One region of the Microbispora sp. NPDC004025 genome, then DNA from elsewhere that is predicted to be linked to it. Evidence: predicted binding sites of a transcription regulator. Region 1 holds the regulator's gene; each other region holds the start of a gene.
What was found. The regulator LexA, encoded in region 1, represses DNA repair genes until DNA is damaged. The targets are predictions, from matches to a motif close to TCGAACANNTGTTCGA.

Region 1 (7,241 bases):
GGGCTGGCGGCGCGGATCGTGCCCGTGCCGGTGCCCGCCGCCACCTACTCCACCCTGCGTGCCGCCAAGGACGGCCTGCTGTGGCTGCGCCATCCTCTGACCGGGCAGCTCGGCGACGGCACCGAGCACGGGGAGCCGGTCCTGGAACGCTACGACCTGGTCAAGCGCAAGCTCGGCGAGCTCGACGGGGAGTTCGGGACCTTCGAGGTCAGCGGCGACGGCACGCGCCTGGTGGCCACCGGCGGGAACGGCCTGCAAACCCGTGCCACCGGAGAGGACGACGAGGTCGTCACCATCGACCTGGACCGGGTGGTGGTAACCGTCGACCCGGTCGCCGAGTGGCGGCAGGCGTACGACGAGGCCGGGCGGCTCATGCGCGACCACTACTGGCGCGCGGACATGAACGGCGTGGACTGGCCGGGCACGCTCGACCGTTACGCGCCCCTCGTGGAGCGGCTGGGCGCCTACTCCGAGCTCATCGACCTGCTCTGGGAGGTGCAGGGCGAGCTGGCCACCTCCCACGCCTACGCGCGGCCGGCCGGCGGCGCCCGCGATCCCCGGCGCCGCCAGGGCCTGCTCGGCGCCGACCTGACCCGGGACGAGAACGGGGTGTGGCGGATCAGCCGCGTCCTGCCGGGGGAGTCCTCCGACCACGAGGCCCGCTCGCCGCTGCTCGCGCCCGGCGTCGCCGTCCGGGAGGGCGATGCGATCGTGGCCGTCGGCGGGCGCCCGGTCGACCCGGTCCGCGGGCCGCTGGCACTGCTGTCCGGTACGGCGGAGCGGCCGGTGGAGCTGACCGTCCAGCCCGCCTCCGGCGGCGAGACCCGCCGGGTCGTCGTCACGCCCCTCGCCGACGAGACGCGGCTGCGCTACCACGACTGGGTGGCCGGACGGCGGGCGTTCGTGCGTGAGGCGTCGGGCGGACGGCTCGGCTACCTGCACGTGCCGGACATGATGTCGGCCGGGTGGGCGCAGTTCCACCGGGATCTGCGTACCGAGATGGGCTTCGACGGGCTCGTCGTGGACGTGCGTGACAACGGCGGCGGGCATGTGTCCGAGCTGGTGCTGGAGAAGCTGCAGCGGCGGGTGACCGGATGGTCGCTGGCCCGGGGGTACGAGCCGGCGCGCTACCCGGAGGACGCGCCCCGCGGGGCCGTCGTGGCCGTCACCGACGAGTACGCCGGGTCGGACGGGGACATCGTCAGTGCCGGGATCAAGAACCGCGGCATCGGGCCGCTCGTGGGCACGCGGACCTGGGGCGGTGTGATCGGCATCGACTCGCGGTACTCGCTCGTGGACGGGACCGTCGTCACGCAGCCGCGGTACTCGTTCTGGCTGGAGGGCGAGGGGTGGGGCGTCGAGAACCACGGCGTCGACCCGGACGTCGAGGTCGTGATGACCCCGCAGGACCTGGTCGCCGGGCGGGATCCGCAGCTGGCGCGGGCGGTGGAGCTGGCCCTGGCGGCACTGGAGGAGCGGCCTCCGGCGACTCCGCCGGAGATGCCGCCGCTGCGGTGACCCACTGGGGACGTTGACGATCGGCCGACCTACCGGACAAAATTACGCCCGAGCCACAAACTAGTCATAGAGAAGTAGGCGTGCGGTCAGGGCATGCCGCGACCACCACCGCTCCGGCGGTGGTCTGGGGCGCGCGCCTGACCGTATGGCTCACCGTCGGCGTGCGCCCCGCGTGGGAGGCACGTCTTGTACAGACGCATCATCGGCGGGCTGGCGACCGCCGCCGCGATGGCGGCGACCGTTCTCGTCGTCACCGGTACGCCGGCGAACGCCGCCGGCACGGGCACCGGCTACCTGCACACCAACGGAAACAAGATCGTCGACAGCACCGGCGCCACGGTCCGGCTGACCGGCATCAACTGGTTCGGCATGGAGACCGACAACAAGACCTTCCACGGCCTGTGGGCGAACAACCCGTGGAAGAGCCAGATCGACCTCATGGCGAACCTGGGCTACAACACCCTGCGGGTGCCGTTCTCCGACGACGCGCTCAAGCCGGGCGCGCAGGCGACGAGCGTCAACACCGCCTCCAACCCCGACCTGATCGGCCTGTCGCCGCTGCAGATCCTCGACAAGGTCGTGGACTACGCGGGCCAGAAGGGCATGCGCATCATCCTCGACCGGCACCGGCCGACCAGCGCGGGCCAGACCGCCCTGTGGTACACCTCCGGCGTCCCCGAGTCGACCTGGATCAGCAACTGGAAGTCGCTGGCCCAGCACTACGCCGGCAACCCCACCGTCATCGGGGCGGACCTGCACAACGAGCCGCACGCGGACGGCACCAACCCGAACGCGACCGGCTCCTGCTGGGGCTGCGGCGACCAGTCGCGTGACTGGCGCCTGGCGGCCGAGCGGGCGGGCAACGCGATCCTGTCCGTGCAGCCCAACTGGCTGATCTTCGTGGAGGGCGTGAGCTGCCCGAGCGGCGGCCTGTCCAACGTCTGGGACAACGACCCCAGCAACGACGAGGACTGCGGCTGGTGGGGCGGCAACCTCACCAAGGCCGGCCAGTTCCCCGTACGGCTCAACGTGGCCAACCGGCTCGTCTACTCGCCGCACGAGTACGCCACGTCGGTCTTCCACCAGAACTGGTTCGACGACCCGAACTACCCGGCCAACATGCCGGCCATCTGGGACAAGTACTGGGGCTACCTGTACAAGCAGAACATCGCCCCGATCATGGTCGGCGAGTTCGGCACCACGCTGGCCAGCAACATCGACAAGGTCTGGCTCCAGGAGCTCATGAAGTACATGGGCACCGGAGTGAACGGCATGTCCTTCACCTACTGGTCGTGGAACCCCAACTCGGGTGACACGGGCGGCATCCTGAAGGACGACTGGGCCACGGTCGACCAGGCCAAGCAGAGCATCATCTCGCCGTACCTCATCCCGCCGGTGGGCGACAACCCGCCGGTGTCGCCCTCGCCGCGCGTCTCGCCGAGCGTGTCGCCGCCGGTGTCCCCCTCGGTGTCGCCTCCGGTGTCCCCGTCGGCGTCGCCGTCGTCTCAGGGGGGCAAGACCTGCACCGCCACGTACAAGGTCGCCAACCAGTACCCCGGCGGCTTCCAGGGCGATGTCACCGTGAAGGCCGGCAACTCGGCCATCTCGGGCTGGACCGTGAAGTGGTCCTTCCCGAACGGCCAGAGCATCAGCCAGCTCTGGAACGGCACGCTCAGCGCGAGCGGCGCCAACGTCACGGTGACGAACCTGTCCTACAACGGCGCGCTCGGGGCCGGGGCCTCGACCACGTTCGGCTTCAACGGCAGCTGGTCGGGCAGCAACGGCGTTCCGTCCTCGGTGAGCTGCACGGCGAGCTGAGCGGGCGCCTCACGCCAGCGCGGCGGCGATCCTGGACAGGATCTCCTCCAGGATCGCCGCCGACGTCGCGAAGTTGAGGCGGGCGAAGGTGTCGCCGCCTCCGTAGTTCGGGCCCGGGTTGAGCTTGACCCGGGCCTCCCGCTCGAGGAAGTGCGCCGCGCCGGGCACGCCGAAGTCGAGCCACGCGAGATAGGTGGCCTCGGGCATGCGGTACCCGACCGACGGGAGCCGCTCGGCGATGCGCCTGCGGTTGCGGTCGAGAATCGTCAGCACCTCCTCCAGCCACGCGTCGCCGTGCCGCCAGGCGGCCACCGTGGCCTCCACGCCGAGGACACTCGGCGCCCCGTAGATGTGGGCGGGCTGGCGGCCGAGCGCGTCCCTGGCGTCCTTCGCGCCGATGTGGGCCACCGAGCAGTGCAGGCCACCCATGTTGAAGGCCTTGCTGGCGGAGGTCAGCGTGACGGTGCGCTCGGGAAGGATCGTGGCGAACGGGATGTGCCGGGCCGGGGCGTACGTCAGGTCCGCGTGGATCTCGTCGGCGATCACCAGCGTGCCGTGCAGATCGGCGTACGCGGCGACCGCCGCGAGCTCCTCACGGGTGAACGAGCGGCCCGACGGGTTCTGCGGGTTGACCAGCAGGAGCACCCGGACGGGCTCGCCGGGGACCTCGAACCTGCCGTCGGCCGTGAGCGGCATGGGCACCAGGCGGCGGTTCATCCCGGTGATCGTGCCGAGGAAGGGGTCGTAGGCCGGCACGTGCAGCGCCACGGCGTCGCCGGGCTCGGTCATGACGTGCAGCAGCACCTGGAGGGCCTGGTTCAGGTCCGTGTAGGACCGCACGTGGGCCGGATCCGCTCGCCAGCCGTACCGCGCCTCCATGCGCTCGGCGAACGCCTCCGCCAGGGGCCCGGCGGTCGGCTCGTCCAGCCAAGCGGGATAGCCGAGATCCGTGGCGGCGCGTCTCGCGATGGCCTCCGTGACCGCGTCGGGCACGGGGAAGTCCATGTCGGCGACCCAGGCGGGGATGACGCCGGACGCGGCGTGGGCCCATTTGATTCCGTCACGGCGGCGGGCCGCATCCAGCGACAGCGAGTCGAGATTCACCCGACTCACCCTAATTGCGAATTAGTGACCAGCGGAAAGGGGTGGTCGTCGCGCCCCGCGGCGCGTCGTGCCACGGGGCGCCGACGCCGTCACAGCTTGCGCAGGACGGCCGTGACCTTGCCGAGCACGGTCGCCTCGTCACCGGGGATCGGCTCGTAGTTGGGGTTGTGGGGCACCAGCCACACGTGCCCGTCCTTGCGCTTGAACGTCTTCACGGTGGCCTCACCGTCGATCATGGCGGCCACGATGTCGCCGTTGTCGGCGACCGGCTGCTGCCGCACCACGACCCAGTCGCCGTCGGCGATGGCGGCCTCGATCATCGAGTCGCCGGAGACCTGGAGCAGGAACAGGGTGCCCTCGCCCACGAGCTGCTTGGGCAGGGCGAACACGTCCTCGATGCTCTGCTCGGCGAGGATGGGACCACCGGCGGCGATGCGGCCGACCAGCGGCACGTAGGCGGCCGTCGGACGGCTGAACCCGGCCTCCTCCTCCGTGGTGGCGTCCGGATCCACCCACAGCACCGGCTCTCCGGGCAGCCGGACCTCCAGGGCGCGGGGGCGGTGCGGGTCGCGCCGGAGGTAACCCTTACGCTGGAGCGCCGTGAGCTGGTGCGACACGCTGGAGGTGCTCGTCAGCTGGACTGCCTCCCCGATCTCCCGCATGGACGGCGGATAGCCGCGCTGCTGGACCGAGTCGCGGATCACCTCGAGGATCTTCCGCTGCCTGGGGGTGAGGCCAAGCGAGTCGCGCCTGCGAACCGCGAGGTCGCTGACGCCATCCGCTTGCTCACTTCGGTCACCCACGATGCCACCTCTCAATCCGTGTTCCTCATGTCGCACAGAGCGACCGTACCGCGATTCAAGATCACCGTCAAACAATTGTTCGATATCCAGCGAAATCGCCGATCTCGCCGTTCCCCTCATCGTACGGGAGTTCGATCGATCCCGTGTTCGATTTACCCGATCTTCCAGGGCCGATGTACGTCCAGGTCAGAGGCCCTGCGGAAATCGGCGAGGAAAGGCGCCGTAAAGGGCCTATTCCGCGACCGGCGGGGCAGGTGAGGCGGCCGTGACCGGAGGCGCGACACGCGCGCCGAACAGGCACTTCCCCTCCCAAGGCCGGTTCGACTTGCGTTCAAGGTCGGGCACTTCTACGGTTGGACCACAACATCTAGTAGTCACACCGGTGTAAGTTCACCACACCTTGTGTTCGGGATGGGCGTTCAGGGAGGCGATGGAGTGCACTGTCCGTTCTGTCGCAACCCCGACACGCGGGTCGTGGACAGCCGCGCCGCCGAGGACGGGGCAGCGATCCGTCGCCGGCGCACCTGTCCCGAATGCGGGCGCAGGTTCACCACCCAGGAGACGGTGCTGCTGATGGTGAGCAAGCGCAGCGGGGTCACCGAGCCGTTCTCCCGGGAGAAGGTCGTCGCCGGCGTGCGGCGGGCCTGCCAGGGACGCCCGGTCAGCGAGGACTCCCTCGCCCAGCTCGGGCAGCGGGTCGAGGAGAGCATCCGGGGCACCGGTGCGGCCGAGATCGCCTCCCACGAGGTGGGTCTGGCCATCCTCGGTCCGCTCCGCGACCTCGACGAGGTGGCCTACCTGCGCTTCGCGTCGGTCTACCGCAGCTTCGAGACGCTGGCGGACTTCGAGGCGGAGATCGAGCGGCTCCGTGCGGCCCACGGCCCGGGGGGCGAGAAGTAGGCGCCTTCCGGGGGACCGGGACGAGGCGGACGGCGGCGCGCGACGGCGCGGCGCGACGATGTGGTTGTAACGAGCGTGGTCCGGAGAAGGGGCTCCATCGGGCCCTGGGAGGGGGAAGTCATGACGGAGACCGTGAGCGGCACCGTATCGGGTACGGGGGGCCGGGGGGGCAAGCGCCCGCGCAAGGGCCTGAAGATGAAGCGCGTCTTCACCACCCCGGGCGTCCACCCGTACGACGAGGTCCGCTGGGAGCGGCGCGACGTCGTGATGACGAACTGGCGGGACGGCTCGGTCAACTTCGAGCAGCACGGTGTCGAGTTCCCCGACTTCTGGTCGGTCAACGCGGCCAACATCGTCACCACCAAGTACTTCCGCGGGGCGGTGGGCACCCCGCAGCGTGAGTCGAGCCTCAAGCAGCTCGTCGACCGGGTGGTGGGCGTCTACACCAGGACCGGTCTGGAGAACGGCTACTTCGCCTCCGACGAGGACGCCGAGATCTTCGACCACGAGCTCAAGCACGCGCTGATCCACCAGATCTTCAGCTTCAACTCGCCGGTGTGGTTCAACGTCGGCACCCGCTCGCCCCAGCAGGTGAGCGCCTGCTTCATCCTGGCCGTGGACGACACGATGGAGTCGATCCTCGACTGGTACAAGGAAGAAGGCGTCATCTTCAAGGGCGGCTCGGGCTCCGGGGTCAACCTCTCCCGCATCCGCTCGTCCAAGGAGCTGCTGTCCAGCGGCGGCACGGCCAGCGGCCCGGTCTCCTTCATGCGCGGCGCCGACGCCTCCGCCGGCACCATCAAGTCGGGCGGCGCCACCCGCAGGGCGGCCAAGATGGTCGTCCTCGACGTGGACCACCCCGACATCGAGGAGTTCATCGAGACCAAGGCGCGCGAGGAGGACAAGATCCGCGCGCTGCGCGACGCCGGGTTCGACATGGACCTCGGCGGCAAGGACATCGTGTCCGTGCAGTACCAGAACGCCAACAACTCGGTGCGCGTCTCCGACGAGTTCATGCGGTCCGTCGAGGCCGGCGGGCAGTTCGGCCTGCGGGCCCGGCTGACCGGCGAGGTCATCGAGGAGGTCGAGGCCCGCTCG
Region 2 (7,241 bases), on a different contig from region 1:
CCGGCTGTTCCCCGTCGCACCGGGCGAGGTGCTCGCCGAGGGACCGCGCGTCGCGGCCGCCGCGGCCGAGGCGTACGACATGGGCGTGCTGGTGTGCGCCGCGCAGCTGGTCGGCACGGGACGCCGCCTGCTGGAGGTGTCGGTGGACCACGCGAAGGCCCGGCGGCAGTTCGGCCGGCCGATCGGCGAGTTCCAGGCGGTCAAGCACCACCTGGCCGACGCCCTGGTCGGGCTGGAGTACGCCCGGCCGCTGGTGCACGGCGCCGCCCTGGCGTACGGGACGCCGGACTTCGCCCGGGACGTGTCGGCGGCCAAGGCCGCGGCGTCCGAGGCGGCGTACGCGGCGGCGAAGATCGCCCTGCAGGTGCACGGCGCGATCGGCTACACGGATGAGTACGACCCCAGCCTGCTGATCCGCAGGGCCCGCGCCCTGCACACGGCGTGGGGCTCGCCGTCGGACCACCGGGCCCGCGTCATGGCGGCGCTGACGCGCGGGTGACGTTCCCGCGCCCCGGTGGTCCCGCCGTGGACAGGTACGCCTACGCGGGGCCGTACCGCTCGAACTCCCAGGGGTCGTGGGCGGAGAAGACCTCGACCTCGCCCGCGTGGTCGCGGACGAGCGCGCGCAGCCGGTCGCGGTTGCGCAGCCGCAGCTCCGCGTCGACCTGGGAGCCGGTCTGCACGATGTCGAGCATCGGGTGCGGTTCCGGCTCCCCCGCCCGCAGCTCGCCGTGGTAGAAGTACGCGTCGCCCGCGTGCAGCAGCCAGCGTCCGCCGTCACGGACCGCCACCGCCGCGTGCCCGGCGGTGTGGCCGCCGAGCGGCACCAGCAGGAACTCCGGCGGCAGCCCGTCCGGCTGCCGCACCCCGCCGAAGCCGAACCACTCCTCGCCCGCACCGGACTCGTACGTCGTCCAGCGGGGCCGGTGGGCCCAGTGCGCCGGGCGGTAGCGCCTGCTGGGGGCCTCGGCCAGGGCGGCGGCCAGTTCCTCCTCCAGGACGTGCACCCGGGCGTCCGGGAAGTCCGGCAGCCCGCCGGAGTGGTCGACGTCGAGGTGGGTCAGCAGGATGTGCCGCACGTCGGCGGGCGCGTGACCGAGCCGCTCGACCTGGTGCACGGCTGTCTCGGCCGGGTCGAGCACCGGCTCGACCATCTCCGTCCAGTCCGCGGCGAGCGAGCCCGCCGGGTCGCGTACGTCGCCGAGCCCGAGCCCCGTCTCCACGAGCACCAGGCCGTCGCGGGCGGTCTCGACGAGCAGGCAGTGGCTGACCGCGTGTGCGGAAGCCCGGCCGTCGTCGATGGGCTCGATCTTCCGCATCGAGCCGCAGTTGAGGTGGTGGACCTTCACTCGGAACCCTTCCGTCCGGCGGCGTCGGCGACCAGTCCGCCGATCCGTCGCGTGACCGTGTGGATGACGCCGGTGTCGCGACGCACGCGGGCGAGCAGGAGCGCCCCCTGCAGCGAGGACAGGACCAGGTCGGCGAGCGCCTCGGCCTCGTCCACACCGTGCCCCCGCAGGTAGTCGGCCAGGCCGCGCAGCCAGGAGGCGTACGCCGCGTCGCAGGCCGATCGGATGGGTTCGCTGCCGGCGGCCTCCAGGGCGACCGTGGCCACCGGGCAGCCCTCCTCGAACCCCGACTCCTCCAGGGCGCGAGCGAGCAGGTCGCCGATCCTGGCGACGGCCTCGGCGGGGCCGGGGGCGGCGGCCACGGCGGCGGCGATCCGCTCGCCGAGCTCACCGCCCGCCACCGCCACCGCCTCGGCGGCCAGCTGCTCCTTGCCCTCGGGGAAGTGGAAGTAGAGCGAGCCCTTGGGCGCCCGGCTCTCCGCCAGCACCTGGTTGAGGCCGGTGGCGTTGTAGCCCTGCCGCTGGAAGAGCCCGGCGGCGGTGCGCAGGACGCGCTCGCGCGTGTCGTTCCTTCGCGTCATACCGTCAGACTAGACCGGTCTACATAGTTTCGGCAAGATTCCCGCCGAGACCGCGGATGACCTGGGCGGCCTGGGTGACGACGGAGTCGATCAGCTGCTCACACGTGGGCAGGTCGTCGATGAGCGCGACGACCTGCCCGGACGCCATCACGCCGAGGTCCGGGCGGCCGTCCACCATGGCCGCCTTCAGCAGCATCGGGGTGTTGGCCGCCATCAGTACCTGCGACCAGCTCAGCTCCCTGCCGTGTTTCATGGCCAGGCCGTCGCGGATCATGCCCGGCCACGACATGCCGGAGATCTTCCGGAAGCGCGCCGCGTTGCGCACCGCGCGCACCAGTCCGGACACCTTCCCCGACCGCTCCAGGCCGTCCACCAGGTCGGTGCGCAGCACGCGGTGCGGCATGCCGTCCACCTGCCGGGTGACCACGGTCTCGGACATGCCGAGGTAGGTCCGCTTCACCGCCTCCGGGACGGAGCTGTCGGCCGTCAGCAGGAACCGCGTGCCCATCGCCACGCCCGCCGCGCCGTACGCGAGGGCGGCGGCGAGGCCGCGCCCGTCGAAGAAGCCGCCGGCGGCGATCACCGGGATGTCGACGGCGTCCACGACCTGCGGCAGCAGCAGCGTCGTGGCGACCGCCCCGGTGTGGCCGCCGCCCTCGCCGCCCTGCACGAGAACGGCGTCGGCGCCCCAGGCGGCGACCTTCTCCGCGTGCCGCCGGGCGCCGACGGACGGGATGACCACGATCCCGGCGTCCTTGAGTCTGGCGATCAGCTCCTGCCGCGGGGCGAGGGCGAACGAGGCCACCTTCACCCGGTTCCTGATGAGGAGGTCGACCCGCTCGCCCGCGTCGCCCGCGTCGGCCCGCAGGTTCACCCCGAACGGCGCGTCGGTGCGCGAGCGGACCTCCTCGACGGCGGCCGCGAGCTGGGCCACGGTCATCGTGGCCGAGGCGAGGATGCCGAGGCCGCCCGCGTTCGCCACCGCCGACACCAGCCGGGGTCCGGCCACCCAGCCCATGCCGGTCTGCACGACCGGGTGCCGCACGCCGGTCAGCCGCGTGAGCGGGGTGTCCAGCATCGGCCCGATCACACCCGCACCTCCAGGTCACGCAGAAACTTCGGGTCCAGCACCTCGCGGATGAGCCGCAGCTCCTCGTCGGTGGGCTGCCGCGTCCGCGGCACGTCGCCCTCGACGACCAGGTCGAAGCCGGTGGCCGCCTTCACCTGTTCGACCTCGACGCCGGGATGCGCCGAGACCAGCCGCATCGAGCCGTCGGAGGTGCCGAAGTCGAACACCGCGAGGTCCGTCACCACCCGGCGCAGGTCGTGGAAACGGGCGGCCCGCGCGCCCAGCCCGGCCGCGCGGTCGTGGCCGACGCCGCTGACCACGTCCACCTGCGGCACGAAGACCCGGGGGGACTGCTTGGGGATCCAGTAGCTGGTCGGGTTGCAGATCGTGTTGCCGGGGGCCCCGCGCACGCCGAGCAGCTGCGACTTCGGCCGCGCCCAGTCGCCGATGGCCGAGATGTTCGTGTTGCCGTACCTGTCGATCTGGGAGGCGCCCATCATCACGTGCCTGCGCCCGTTCTGCACCAGCCAGAGGTGCTCACGGAACGGCAGCCAGCCCTCCACGGCCCCCGCGGGCGCGCCGAACGGCACCGCCTCGGCGGTCAGCAGCGCCCCGCCGTCCGTGGTCAGCAGGCCGGGCTCGAACGTGAGCCGGGCCAGCCGGGCGCCCAGGATCGAGCAGGTGCCCATCGCCGCCGCCAGGATCTCGCCGTCGCCGCGCCACGCCTCCGCGCAGGCCACGACGCAGATCTCCGCCCGGGTCGCGCTCATCGTCCCTCCTCACGCCACTGCTGCACGGTCTCCCGGTAGGCCGCCTCGTCGCCGGACAGGAACCGGTCCGCGAACGCCGCCCACGCCTGCGGGTCGGCCGCCGAGGCGGCGTAGTGCAGCTGGAACATCTCGTCCCGGCCCTGCCCCCCGTGGGTGGAATGACAGTCCGTGAAGTGGCCGCCGCCGGGGGTCTCGGCCACGCCGGTCACGTGCATGCGGCTGACCAGCAGCGTCTGCGGCGGTCCGCCCAGCTCGCCCGGCTCGACCATCCGCTCGCAGGACACGAAGCACCGCCCGGCCGCCTTCGCGAACAGGTCGTCCAGGTACGGATCGGGGCCGAGGTAGCGCCCGTTGCCCCGGGTGTCGGCCACGTCCACGTGCACCAGCGCCACGTCCATCGTGAGCGCCGGCACCGCGATCAGTTCCTCCCCGTCGTCGTACGGCGAGCGGACCGTGCGCAGTCCGGGATTGACCCGCATGACGTCCGAGCCGAGCCCGGCCCGCGTCGGCAGGAACGGCAGCCGGTGTGCCGCCGCGAGCAGGCCGAACATGAACATGCCCTCGTCGTACTCGATGAACTCGACGGTCCCGCGCTGCCGGGCGGCCCGGAAGTGGGGTTCGAGGGCGATCGAGTCGAGCGTCACGAACGGGGCGACGACCTTGCGCACCTTGCCCGCCGCGCAGAGCAGGCCCACGTCAGGCCCGCCGTACGACACGATCGTCAGGTCCGTCAGCGCGGACCGGTAGACGGCCCGGACCAGCGCCATCGGCTTGCGCCGGGAGCCCCAGCCGCCGATGCCGATCGTCATGCCGCTCTCCAGCGAGCCGACGATCTCCTCGATCGTCATCCGCGTGCCCATCACCGGCCTCCCGCGACGAAGGCGTCCCGGTGCCGGTCGCCGGCGCCCATCAGGTTGAGTTCGAAGGTGAAGCCCTGCTCGAACCGGTAGCTGCGCTTGACGTCGACCGGGTCGATGCCGTTGAGGGACTCCTTGGCCCGCCGGATGACGTACGGGTCCTTGGCCGCGATCCGCGCCGCCACCTCCAGCGCCGCGTCGCGCAGACGCTCGCGCGGCACGACCTCCAGCACCGAGCCGAACGCGTGCAGTTCGGCGGCGGTGACGTTGCGGCATGTGTAGACCATCGCGCGCATCAGGTGCTGGGGCACCAGCCGGGCGAGGTGGGTGGCCGCGCCGAGCGCGCCCCGCTCCACCTCCGGCAGGCCGAAATAGGCGTCGTCGGAGGCGACCACGACGTCGGCGTTGCCGGCCAGGCCGACCCCGCCGCCCAGGCAGAAGCCGTGCACCGCGGCGATCACGGGCACCTCGCACTCGTAGACCGCCTCGAACGCCGCGTAGCAGCCGCGGTTGGCCCCCACCAGCGCGTCGAACCCGGGGGTCGCCTGCATCTCCTTGAGGTCCACGCCGGCGTTGAACCCGCGGCCCTCGGCCCGCAGCACCACGACGCGGGTCTCCGGGTCGCGCCCGGCCTCCCGTACGGCGTCGGCCAGGTCGAACCACCCGCGCACGGTCAGCGCGTTGACCGGCGGGGCGTCCACCACGACCTCGGCGACGCCCTCGCCGTCACGGCTGGTCGAGATTCCCATGCGGCACCTTTCCATCAAACATTTGTTAGAAAATACGCTAGCAGAGCGGATCGCCGCAGGCGATGCCCCTTGCCGGGTCGGAGAGACCGAGACGATCTGCAGGGACCGAGTCGTCATCGTGAGCGGCGAGGGCGGCCCGGAGACGGGATCAAGAGGCCCCGCCCAGGAGGTCATCGAGGAGATCCGCGCGCTGGGCGACGAGGCGGTGGCCGAGCGGTCCGACGTCGCCACCTACGAGGCGCGCGGCGGCTGGTGGCGACCGCGGTCGAACGCTTCGGCCGCCTCGACGTGCTGGTCAACAACGCCGGGTTCCTGCGCGACCGCATGCTGGTCAACCTGTCGGAACAGGAGTGGGACGCGGTGATCCGCGTGCACCTGAAGGGCCACTTCCTGCCGCTCAAGCACGCCGGGCCGCACTGGCGGGCCGAGTCGAAGGCCGGGCGGCCGGATCTTCGAGGTCGAGGGCGGCCGGATCTGCGTCGTGGAGGGCTTCCGGCACGGCCCGGCCGCCGGCAGGGGCGCCCGCGGGGACCCCGCGGAGATCGGACCGGAGCTGGCGAAGCTGCTCGGCCGGGCCGCCGCGCCGGAGCCCGTCTACGGCGCCTGACCCTCCTGCGCGGGCCCCGCACCGCGCCTGCTCGCCGTACGGCAGGTCGTAAGCCGGGTGAAAGCCCTTCGCAAGGAGCCGGGCCTACAACTGGTCCTGCGAAGGCCGGTTGAAACGGAGCTCGGGAACTCCCCGAAGCAAAGCGGACGTGCGGAGGTCGTCGCCCGGACACCCTGTGATCTCACGGTGGCCGGAATGGCCGCAAAGCGAGAAATGCCGCCGCGGCTCGCGGCGGCGGACCATTCACCGGAAGGGACCGGAAAATGACGAACATTACGCGCAAGACCCGGCTGAGCCTGAGCTTCGCCGCGATCGCCGTGGCCTCCTCGGCCATTATTCCGGCCTCCGCCGCGACGGCGAGCACCGCCACCGCCACGACCGCCACCGCCACCGCCACGACGTCCACCGCCTCGCTGGCCTGGCACTCGGGCTACTTCACCAAGAGTATGTGTTACAAGGACGCCCGCTCGTTCGCCCAGAGCGCGCTGCGGGGCCGCGGGTACACCGTCGTCTACAACCCGGTCAACGCCGTTCTCGGCACCAACGGCACCACCGCCGTCGAGGTCTCCTTCGCCCCGGCCCAGACCAGCTACAACCCCAACACCTTCTCCAAGGTCAACTTCACCGTGACCGCGATCTCCAACACCTCCAGCCTCGCCGAGACCGCCCGCAACAGCGTCCGCGAGAGCATCGTCAAGCAGGTCTACTTCGACTACTGCTGATCCGGCCTGACGGTGTAGATCAAGGGGGAGGAGCAGCAGGCGTTCATGGGGCCGGGCTCTCCCCGGCGAGCTGTTCGCCGAGGCCGGTGCGGCGGTAGCGCAGGCGGCGGCTCGGCCGGCATGGGCCGGTCCCACAGCCGGCCGTGACCGCCCGGCGCGCCTGGCTGCTGTCGCGTCCCGGGGTGACCGCCCCGGTCATCGGGCCGCGCTCCCCCGGGCAGCTCGACCTGCCGCTGACCGCGCTGCGCACCGGGCTGTCCGCCGAGATCCTGTCCCGGCTGGACGAGCTGTTCCCTCCGGTCGGCAAGGGCGGTCCCGCCCCGGAGGCCTGGGCCTGGTGGTCGCGCCCCCGTGAGTCCTGTCCGATCGCGCACGCGAGGGCGGCGGCCGGACGACCGTCGACCGGGCCCGGCTGGGGGCGGGCCGTCAGCGGCTCGGGCGGTGGAGACGCCCCGGCCGGCGCAGATCCGGGGAGCGCAGATCCCGGAGCCCCAGGGCCGCCGCGGCGCAGGCCACCGGGACGGCGGGCAGCATGTA
Region 3 (7,241 bases), on a different contig from region 1:
CCGCTTTCCGCTTCCAGCCGCCGAGTCCGAGCCGGCGCCGGTGGAGGGGCGCTCACTTGTCGTCGAAGAGCGTGGGCGCGGCGACCGCGCCCACGGCGTCGGGGGGCGGAGTCATGCCGAGGTGCGCCCAGGCCGCGGCGGTGGCGACGCGGCCCCGCGGGGTGCGGGCCAGCAGCCCCTGCCGCACCAGGAAGGGCTCGGCCACGACCTCGACGGTCTCCGGCTCCTCCCCCACGGCCACCGCGAGCGTCGACAGGCCCACCGGGCCGCCGCCGAACTTGCGCAGCAGCGCGTCGAGCACGGCCCGGTCGAGGCGGTCCAGCCCCTCGGCGTCGACCTCGTACAGGTTGAGCGCCGCCGCCGCGACGTCCCTGGTGATCACGCCTTCGGCGCGCACCTCGGAGAAGTCGCGCACCCGCCGCAGCAGGCGGTTGGCGATCCGGGGCGTGCCGCGTGACCGGCGGGCGATCTCGTGGGCACCTTCATCCGGCAGATCGACCGACAGCAGGCGGGCCGAGCGCCGCAGGACCTGCTCGAGCTCGGCCACCTCGTAGAAGTCCATGTGCGCGGTGAAGCCGAACCTGTCACGCAGCGGCGCGGGCAGCAGCCCCGCCCGCGTGGTGGCCCCGACCAGCGTGAACGGGGCGATGTCGAGAGGGATCGAGGTGGCGCCGGGGCCCTTGCCGACCACGATGTCGACCCGGAAGTCCTCCATGGCCAGGTAGAGCATCTCCTCCGCCGGGCGGGCCATGCGGTGGATCTCGTCGATGAACAGGACCTCGCCCTCGGTCAGCGTGGACAGGATCGCGGCGAGATCGCCCGCGCGCTCCAGCGCCGGCCCCGAGGTCATCCGCAGCGGCGCGCCCAGCTCGGAGGCGATGATCATGGCGAGCGTCGTCTTGCCGAGCCCGGGCCCCCCGCTCATCAGGACGTGGTCGGGCGGGCGGTTGCGGCGCAGGGCGCTCTCCAGCACCAGCGAGAGCTGCTCGCGCACCCGGCCCTGCCCGATGAACTCCTCAAGACGCCGGGGACGCAGCGCGGCCTCGATCGCCCGCTCGTCACCCTCCGGTTCGGGCGACACGAGATCCCGCTCGAAGCTCACTCGACACCATCCGCTCGGCCTGCCGGGAGTCCGCTTCCCGGTGAAAATTTCATCGAACCATCAGCCCGTCACACGGTCACCGCACGCTCAGCGCGCGCAGGGCGGACTTCAGCAGCACGGCCACCTGCGGGGCGCGGCCGGCCGCGACCTCCGCCTCGGCCTCCGCGGTCACCGCCGCCACCGCCTCGTCGGCGTCGCGGGACGAGTAGCCCAGCCCCACCAGCCCGGAGTGGACCTGGTCGCGCCAGGCCGGCGGAGCGGCCGAGCCGTTCAGCGCGGCGTCGACGGCCCCGGCCGGGGTGCCGAGCTTGTCCTTGAGTTCGAGCACGATGCGCTGCGCGCCCTTCTGGCCGATGCCCGGCACCATCGTCAGGGCCTTGATGTCGGCGCTCGCCACCGCGACGCGCAGGGCGTTGGGCGCGTGGACCGCGAGCATGGCCAGGGCCAGGCGCGGCCCGACCCCGCTGGCCGTCTGGAGCAGTTCGAAGACGGTGCGCTCGTCGTCGGAGGCGAAGCCGTACAACGTGAGGGAGTCCTCGCGGACGACGAGCGAGGTGGACAACCGGGCGGGCTCGCCGACGCGCAGCCCGGCCAGGGTCCCGGGGGTGCAGTGGACGAGCATCCCGACGCCGCCCACCTCGACCACGGCGCTGTCGGCCCCGATGGCCGCCACCTGTCCCGCAACGGATGCGATCACCGCGTGCTCCCTCCCCGGTCCGAACGCCCGGCCGCGACTTCGCCGGGCGTCCCAGTCCTACCAGAGCCCGCGGGCTTCGCACCGCCGTGACGGGCCCTGGCCAGGGCGTCGGCCAGGCGGTGCTGAACGCCGCCGCGCCAGACGTGGCAGATGGCCAGGGCGAGCGCGTCGGCGGCGTCCGCCGGCTTGGGCATGGCGTCGAGCCGCAGCAGCCGGGTGACCATGGTGCCGACCTGCTTCTTGTCGGCGTTGCCGTTGCCCGTGATGGCGGCCTTGACCTCGCTCGGCGTGTGCAGCGCGACCGGCAGCCCCCGCCGGGCCGCGCAGACGATCGCGACGGCCGACGCCTGGGCCGTCCCCATGACCGTGCGGACGTTGTGCTGGGCGAAGACCCGCTCGACGGCGACCGCGTCCGGCTTGATCTCGTCGAGCCAGCGCTCGATCTCCGCTTCGATGACGACCAGCCGGGACCCGATGTCGTCGTCGGCCGGGGTGCGGACCACCCCCACCGACAGCAGGCTCAGCGGCGCGCCCGGACGGCCCTCCACGGCGCCGAGACCGCACCGCGTCAGCCCCGGGTCCACGCCCATCACCCGCATCTGGGGCAACCGCACCGGCACGCCTCCCTGATCCCGGCCGGCGCAGCCACCGCACCTCACCGCCACTGCGCCGAACACCTGTTCGGCCGGTCACTCTATCGCGATCAGCGGCGGCGCGGGTGCGTCAGAAGTAGTCGATCATGTACGCGGCGCAGCCGAAGGCCGCGTCCAGTGCGTCGTCGGCCTCGGGAGAGCCGCCGGTCAGCAGGCCGGCGCGGCGGAGCGTGGCCGTGGACACGCCGGCGAACAGCGCGGACATGCCGCCGATCGTGAGCCGGGTGCTCTCCCCGGGCACGGCGTCCAGGCGCGTCGCGGAGCCGGAACCGCCGTCCACCCGCAGCAGCCACGCGCCCGCGTCGCCGGGGCGCCGGGAGTCGGTCACCTCGACGGGGATCTCGACGGACACCCCGGCGGGGAAGCCGCGCCCTCCGACGGCGGCGGCCAGGTCGATCAGCCGGAACATCCACCGGGTCTGGGTGACCTCGTCCTTCGACCGCTCCCGCAGCATCCAGAGCACCGGGTCGGCCGGGTCGGCGCAGGCGGTCACCGACTTCGCGACGGACGAGGCGCTGCCGACCATCGACCACAGGGCCCGGGCCGTCGCCTCCGACCCCGCGAGCAGGTTGTCGACCTCGATGTCCCCGTCGTTCCACCGGTAGACGACGAACCCGTCCTCGGCCAGGTAGCAGAAGTCGTCGTCGTCCTCGAGCCACAGGCGCCAGGTCCGCTCGTCGAAGGACAGCGGCCCGCTCGCGCGCGTGGCGGCGTGCACTCTGCCGATCAAGGCGACGAGCTCGGCCGCGTCGGCCGGGCCCATCCGGCGCAGCTTGACCGCGCCGCCGGGGTCGCCCACCGTACGCAGCGCCTCCGCGGGCAGGGTGATCCGCTGGAGCACGCCGGCGTGCTCGTAGCCCGCGCTCCGGTACAGCGGCGTGGTGGCCGGGTACAGCGCGGAGACCGCGTGGCCGAGCTGCGCGCAGCGCTCGAGCACCGCGTCCATGAGCGTCCGGCCCACTCCCCTGCCGCGGTCCTCCGGCGCCACCGTCACGCCCGCCACACCGCCCATCGACTGCGGGCGGCCGTGCCACCACTGGACGTACGGGTTGATCCTGGCCGTGCCGACGAGGCGGGTGCCGTCGAAGGCGCCGAGGTAACGGCCCTCGGGCAGCATCGGGGAGACGAGCTTGCGCCACGTCTCCGCGCCGTCGCCGGACAACGGGCCGAAGGCGCGCCTGCGGGAGTCGAGGACCGCGTCCAGGTCGTCGCTCGTGAGATGACGGATTTCCACAGCAGGTCAGGCTATGCGGGCGCCGGTGGCCGCTGCCACCGGTTTTCCACCCTTCTGCCCGGATTCGGCGTCAGGCCTCGACCTTCTCCATGACCTCGTCGCTCACGTCGAAGTTCGCCCAGACGTTCTGCACGTCGTCGCTGTCCTCGAGCGCGTCGATGAGCTTGAAGACCTTGCGGGCGCCGTCCTCGTCGAGGGGGACGTTGAGCGTGGGGACGAAGCTCATCTCGGCCGACTCGTAGTCGATCCCCGCGTCCTGCAGCGCCTTGCGCACCGGGATGAGGTCGGAGGCCTCGCAGACCACCTCGAAGTTCTCACCGAGGTCGTTGACCTCCTCGGCCCCCGCGTCGAGGACGGCCATGAGCACGTCGTCCTCGGTCAGCGACCCCTTGGGGACGATCACGACGCCCTTGCGGTTGAACATGTACGACACCGAGCCGGGGTCGGCGAGCGAGCCGCCGTTGCGGGTCAGCGCCACGCGCACCTCGGACGCCGCGCGGTTGCGGTTGTCGGTGAGGCACTCGATGAGGACCGCGACGCCGCCCGGGGCGTAGCCCTCGTACATGATCGTCTGCCAGTCGGCGCCGCCGGCCTCGAGGCCGCCGCCGCGCTTGCGGGCCCGCTCGATGTTGTCGATCGGGACCGAGTTCTTCCTGGCCTTGGTGATGGCGTCGAACAGCGTGGGGTTGCCGTCCGGGTCGGGCCCGCCGGTCCTGGCCGCGACCTCGATGTTCTTGATGAGCTTGGCGAAAAGCTTGCCGCGCTTGGAGTCCAGCGCCGCCTTCTTGTGCTTCGTCGTCGCCCATTTGGAGTGGCCGGACATCGCCTAGAGCTCCCTCACCATCTCGACAAAATACGAGTGCACCCGCGCGTCGCCGGTCAGCTCCGGATGGAAGGACGTCGCGAGCAGCGGTCCCTGACGGACCGCGACGATCCTATCCCCAGCTTCGGTGCGGCCCAGCACCTCCACGTCGGGCCCCACGGACTCGACCCAGGGCGCGCGGATGAACACGGCCCTCATCGCCCCGCGCCCGGCGAAGTCGAGATCGGCCTCGAACGAGTCGACCTGGCGGCCGAAGGCGTTGCGGCGGACCACCATGTCGATGCCGCCCAGCGTCTCCTGGCCCTCGATGCCGCCCCGGATGCGGTCGGCCAGCATGATCATGCCGGCGCACGAGCCGTAGGCGGGCATGCCCTCCTTGATCCGCGACCGCAGCGGTTCGAGCAGCTCGAAGGCGGTGGCGAGCTTCCAGATCGTGGTCGACTCCCCGCCCGGGACGACCAGCGCGTCCACCGCGGCGAGCTCCTCCTGCCTGCGCACCGGCACGGCGGTCGCGCCCGACTCCTCCAGAGCGCGGATGTGCTCGCGCACGTCGCCCTGCAGGGCGAGCACGCCGATCTTGGGTGCGGACCTCACGGTTTCCCTTCCTGTGGTGACCCTGTTCAGGGTATGGCCACGGTCTTGCGCGCCCAAAACGATAAATCAGGCGCGACCCAGCTTGGCGAGGGCGGGAAGGGCGCGGGCGATGGCCGAGCGTTCCTCAGGTGTCAGCGTGTCCAGCCGCCCGGACAGGTAGGCGACCCGCGCCCGCCGTACGGCCCGGAGGCGGTCGCGGCCCTCCCCGGTCAGCTCGACGGTGCGCACCCGCGCGTCGGAGGCGTCGGTGCCCCGCGCGACCAGGCCGGCCTCCTCAAGGCGGTTGACCTGCACGGTCATCGTGGGGAGCTGCACACCGTGCTCCTCGGCCAGCTCGGTCATCCGGCGCGCGCCGGTCTCCAGGGAGCCGAGCACGGAGTACTGCTGGCTGGTGACCGGCTGCCCCGCCGTCGTACGGCGCAGCAGCATCACGATGTGGCGCAGCTCGCGTGACAGGGCCTCGGCGAGCCGCCCGGTGTCGTCGGTCGTCATAGCAGGTCACGATAACGGGGGCCGGGCCGGAACGGACGAAGCGGGCGGCGCCCCGGAGAAGGGGGCGCCGCCCGCCGGGGGCGCGTCGTTCAGGGGCGCTCGGTCTCCTGCCGCACGGTCGCCTCCACCATGTCCTCGGCCGTCATCTCCCGCCGCGCCGCGATCGAGGGGTCGAGCGGGCGCAGGTAGGTCTGCCGCACGCCGGGCACCCTGTCCTCGATCACGAACGTCGCCCTCGTGTGCGCCTCGGAGCCGGGGGCGGAGACGACGGGCACCACCCTGAAGTCGGCGGTCATCGCGTCCTTGTCGATCTTCGTGAGGACGTAGCCGCGCTGGTTGTTGTAGAACTTCAGGTGGGGGTTGATCTTCAGGAACGGGTGCGCCGCCGGGTCGGAGTCGGCTCCGTCGCCGGTGGTGCTGATGGACGTCGTCACCAGCTCGGACCCGACCGTGGGGCCGGTCGGGTCGTCGTAGTCCAGCTTCAGGTCACTGGCCCAGTGCGCGTGCACGTCTCCCGTGAGCACGACGGGGTTGCGGACGCCGGCGTCGATCCAGCCCTGGGTGACACGCTGCCGCGAGGCGACGTAACCGTCCCAGGCGTCCTGGCTGGTGATCTTCACCGGCCCGGCGTTGTTGTCGCGCTGGGCGAAGAAGACCTGCTGGCCGATGACGTCCCAGCGCGCCCGCGATCGCCGGAAGCCGTCGAGCAGCCACGCCTCCTGTTCGAAGCCCATGATCGAGCGGGCCGGGTCGACCGCCTCCGGGCAGTCCTTGTAGCCGTCGCCGCAGCCCTGGTCGTCGCGGAACTGCCGCGTGTCGAGCATGTGGAAGTTCGCCATCGCCCCCCACCGGACGCGCCGGTAGAGCTGCATGTCGATGCCACGCGGCACGGAGGTGCGGCGCAGCGGCATGTTCTCGTAGTAGGCGCGGAAGGCGGCGGCCCTGCGCTCGAGAAAGGTGGGCTGCTCCTCCGGGCGCTCCGGCATCTCGTCGGCCCAGTTGTTGTCCACCTCGTGGTCGTCGAAGACGACCAGCCACGGCGCGCCGGCGTGCGCGGCCTGCAGGTCGGGGTCGGTCTTGTACTGCGCGTGCCGCTGGCGGTAGTTCGCCAGCGTCATCGTCTCCGGCCCTTCGTGATCGCGCACGTTGCCGCCGGGGGCGACGTAGGTGTTCCTGGTGTACTCGTACTGGTAGTCGCCCAGGTGGAGGACCAGGTCCGGGTGGTCCTCGGCGAGGCGGCGGTAGGAGGTGAAGTAGCCGTGCTCGTACTGCGCGCAGGACACGAAGGCCATCGTCAGCGGACCGCCGAACGACAGCGGGTCCGGCGCGGTCAGGGCCCTGCCGGCCGGTGAGACGTACGGCCCTACGCGGAAGCGGTACCAGTACTCGCTGCCGGGCCGCAGGTGGTCCACCTCGACGTGGACGCTGTGCCCCCATTCCGGGCTCGCCTCGGCCACGCCCGCCCGCACCACGCGGCGGCAGCTCTCGTCGGCGTAGACCTGCCACTGCACCGTGAACGCGCGCTTCGGCATGCCGCCGAGCCCGTCCTCGGCGAGCGGCTGCGGGGCGAGGCGGGTCCAGATCACGAAGCCGGTGTGGTCGGGGTCGCCCGAGGCCACCCCGAGCGTGAACGGATCGGCGCGCAG

Region 2: a site for LexA is predicted at 5,390-5,405, ahead of ACWEQG_RS23415 (enoyl-CoA hydratase family protein). Genes of this name have one in related genera too.
Region 3: a site for LexA is predicted at 2,469-2,484, ahead of ruvC (crossover junction endodeoxyribonuclease RuvC). Genes of this name have one in related genera too.

The regions. Positions count from the first base shown of each region.
Region 1 covers NZ_JBSGHN010000015.1:115,244-122,484, forward strand. The annotation lists gene ACWEQG_RS30990 (S41 family peptidase) at 1-1,518, shown strand, start outside; gene ACWEQG_RS30995 (cellulase family glycosylhydrolase) at 1,705-3,336, shown strand; gene ACWEQG_RS31000 (MalY/PatB family protein) at 3,346-4,440, opposite strand; gene lexA (transcriptional repressor LexA) at 4,530-5,246, opposite strand; gene nrdR (transcriptional regulator NrdR) at 5,679-6,143, shown strand; gene ACWEQG_RS31015 (vitamin B12-dependent ribonucleotide reductase) at 6,264-7,241, shown strand, end outside.
Region 2 covers NZ_JBSGHN010000009.1:274,114-281,354, reverse strand. The annotation lists gene ACWEQG_RS23445 (acyl-CoA dehydrogenase family protein) at 1-499, shown strand, start outside; gene ACWEQG_RS23440 (MBL fold metallo-hydrolase) at 540-1,349, opposite strand; gene ACWEQG_RS23435 (TetR/AcrR family transcriptional regulator) at 1,346-1,930, opposite strand; gene ACWEQG_RS23430 (NAD(P)H-dependent flavin oxidoreductase) at 1,950-3,017, opposite strand; gene ACWEQG_RS23425 (CoA-transferase subunit beta) at 3,017-3,769, opposite strand; gene ACWEQG_RS23420 (CoA transferase subunit A) at 3,766-4,629, opposite strand; gene ACWEQG_RS23415 (enoyl-CoA hydratase family protein) at 4,629-5,375, opposite strand; partial or broken gene ACWEQG_RS23410 (SDR family NAD(P)-dependent oxidoreductase) at 5,628-5,756, shown strand; gene ACWEQG_RS23405 (hypothetical protein) at 5,857-5,982, shown strand; gene ACWEQG_RS23400 (hypothetical protein) at 6,246-6,704, shown strand; gene ACWEQG_RS23395 (hypothetical protein) at 6,748-7,011, opposite strand; gene ACWEQG_RS23390 (hypothetical protein) at 7,131-7,241, opposite strand, start outside.
Region 3 covers NZ_JBSGHN010000002.1:52,793-60,033, forward strand. The annotation lists gene ruvB (Holliday junction branch migration DNA helicase RuvB) at 53-1,102, opposite strand; gene ruvA (Holliday junction branch migration protein RuvA) at 1,179-1,799, opposite strand; gene ruvC (crossover junction endodeoxyribonuclease RuvC) at 1,796-2,398, opposite strand; gene ACWEQG_RS04665 (GNAT family N-acetyltransferase) at 2,523-3,686, opposite strand; gene ACWEQG_RS04670 (YebC/PmpR family DNA-binding transcriptional regulator) at 3,757-4,509, opposite strand; gene pdxT (pyridoxal 5'-phosphate synthase glutaminase subunit PdxT) at 4,513-5,103, opposite strand; gene ACWEQG_RS04680 (MarR family winged helix-turn-helix transcriptional regulator) at 5,170-5,595, opposite strand; gene ACWEQG_RS04685 (alkaline phosphatase D family protein) at 5,685-7,241, opposite strand, start outside.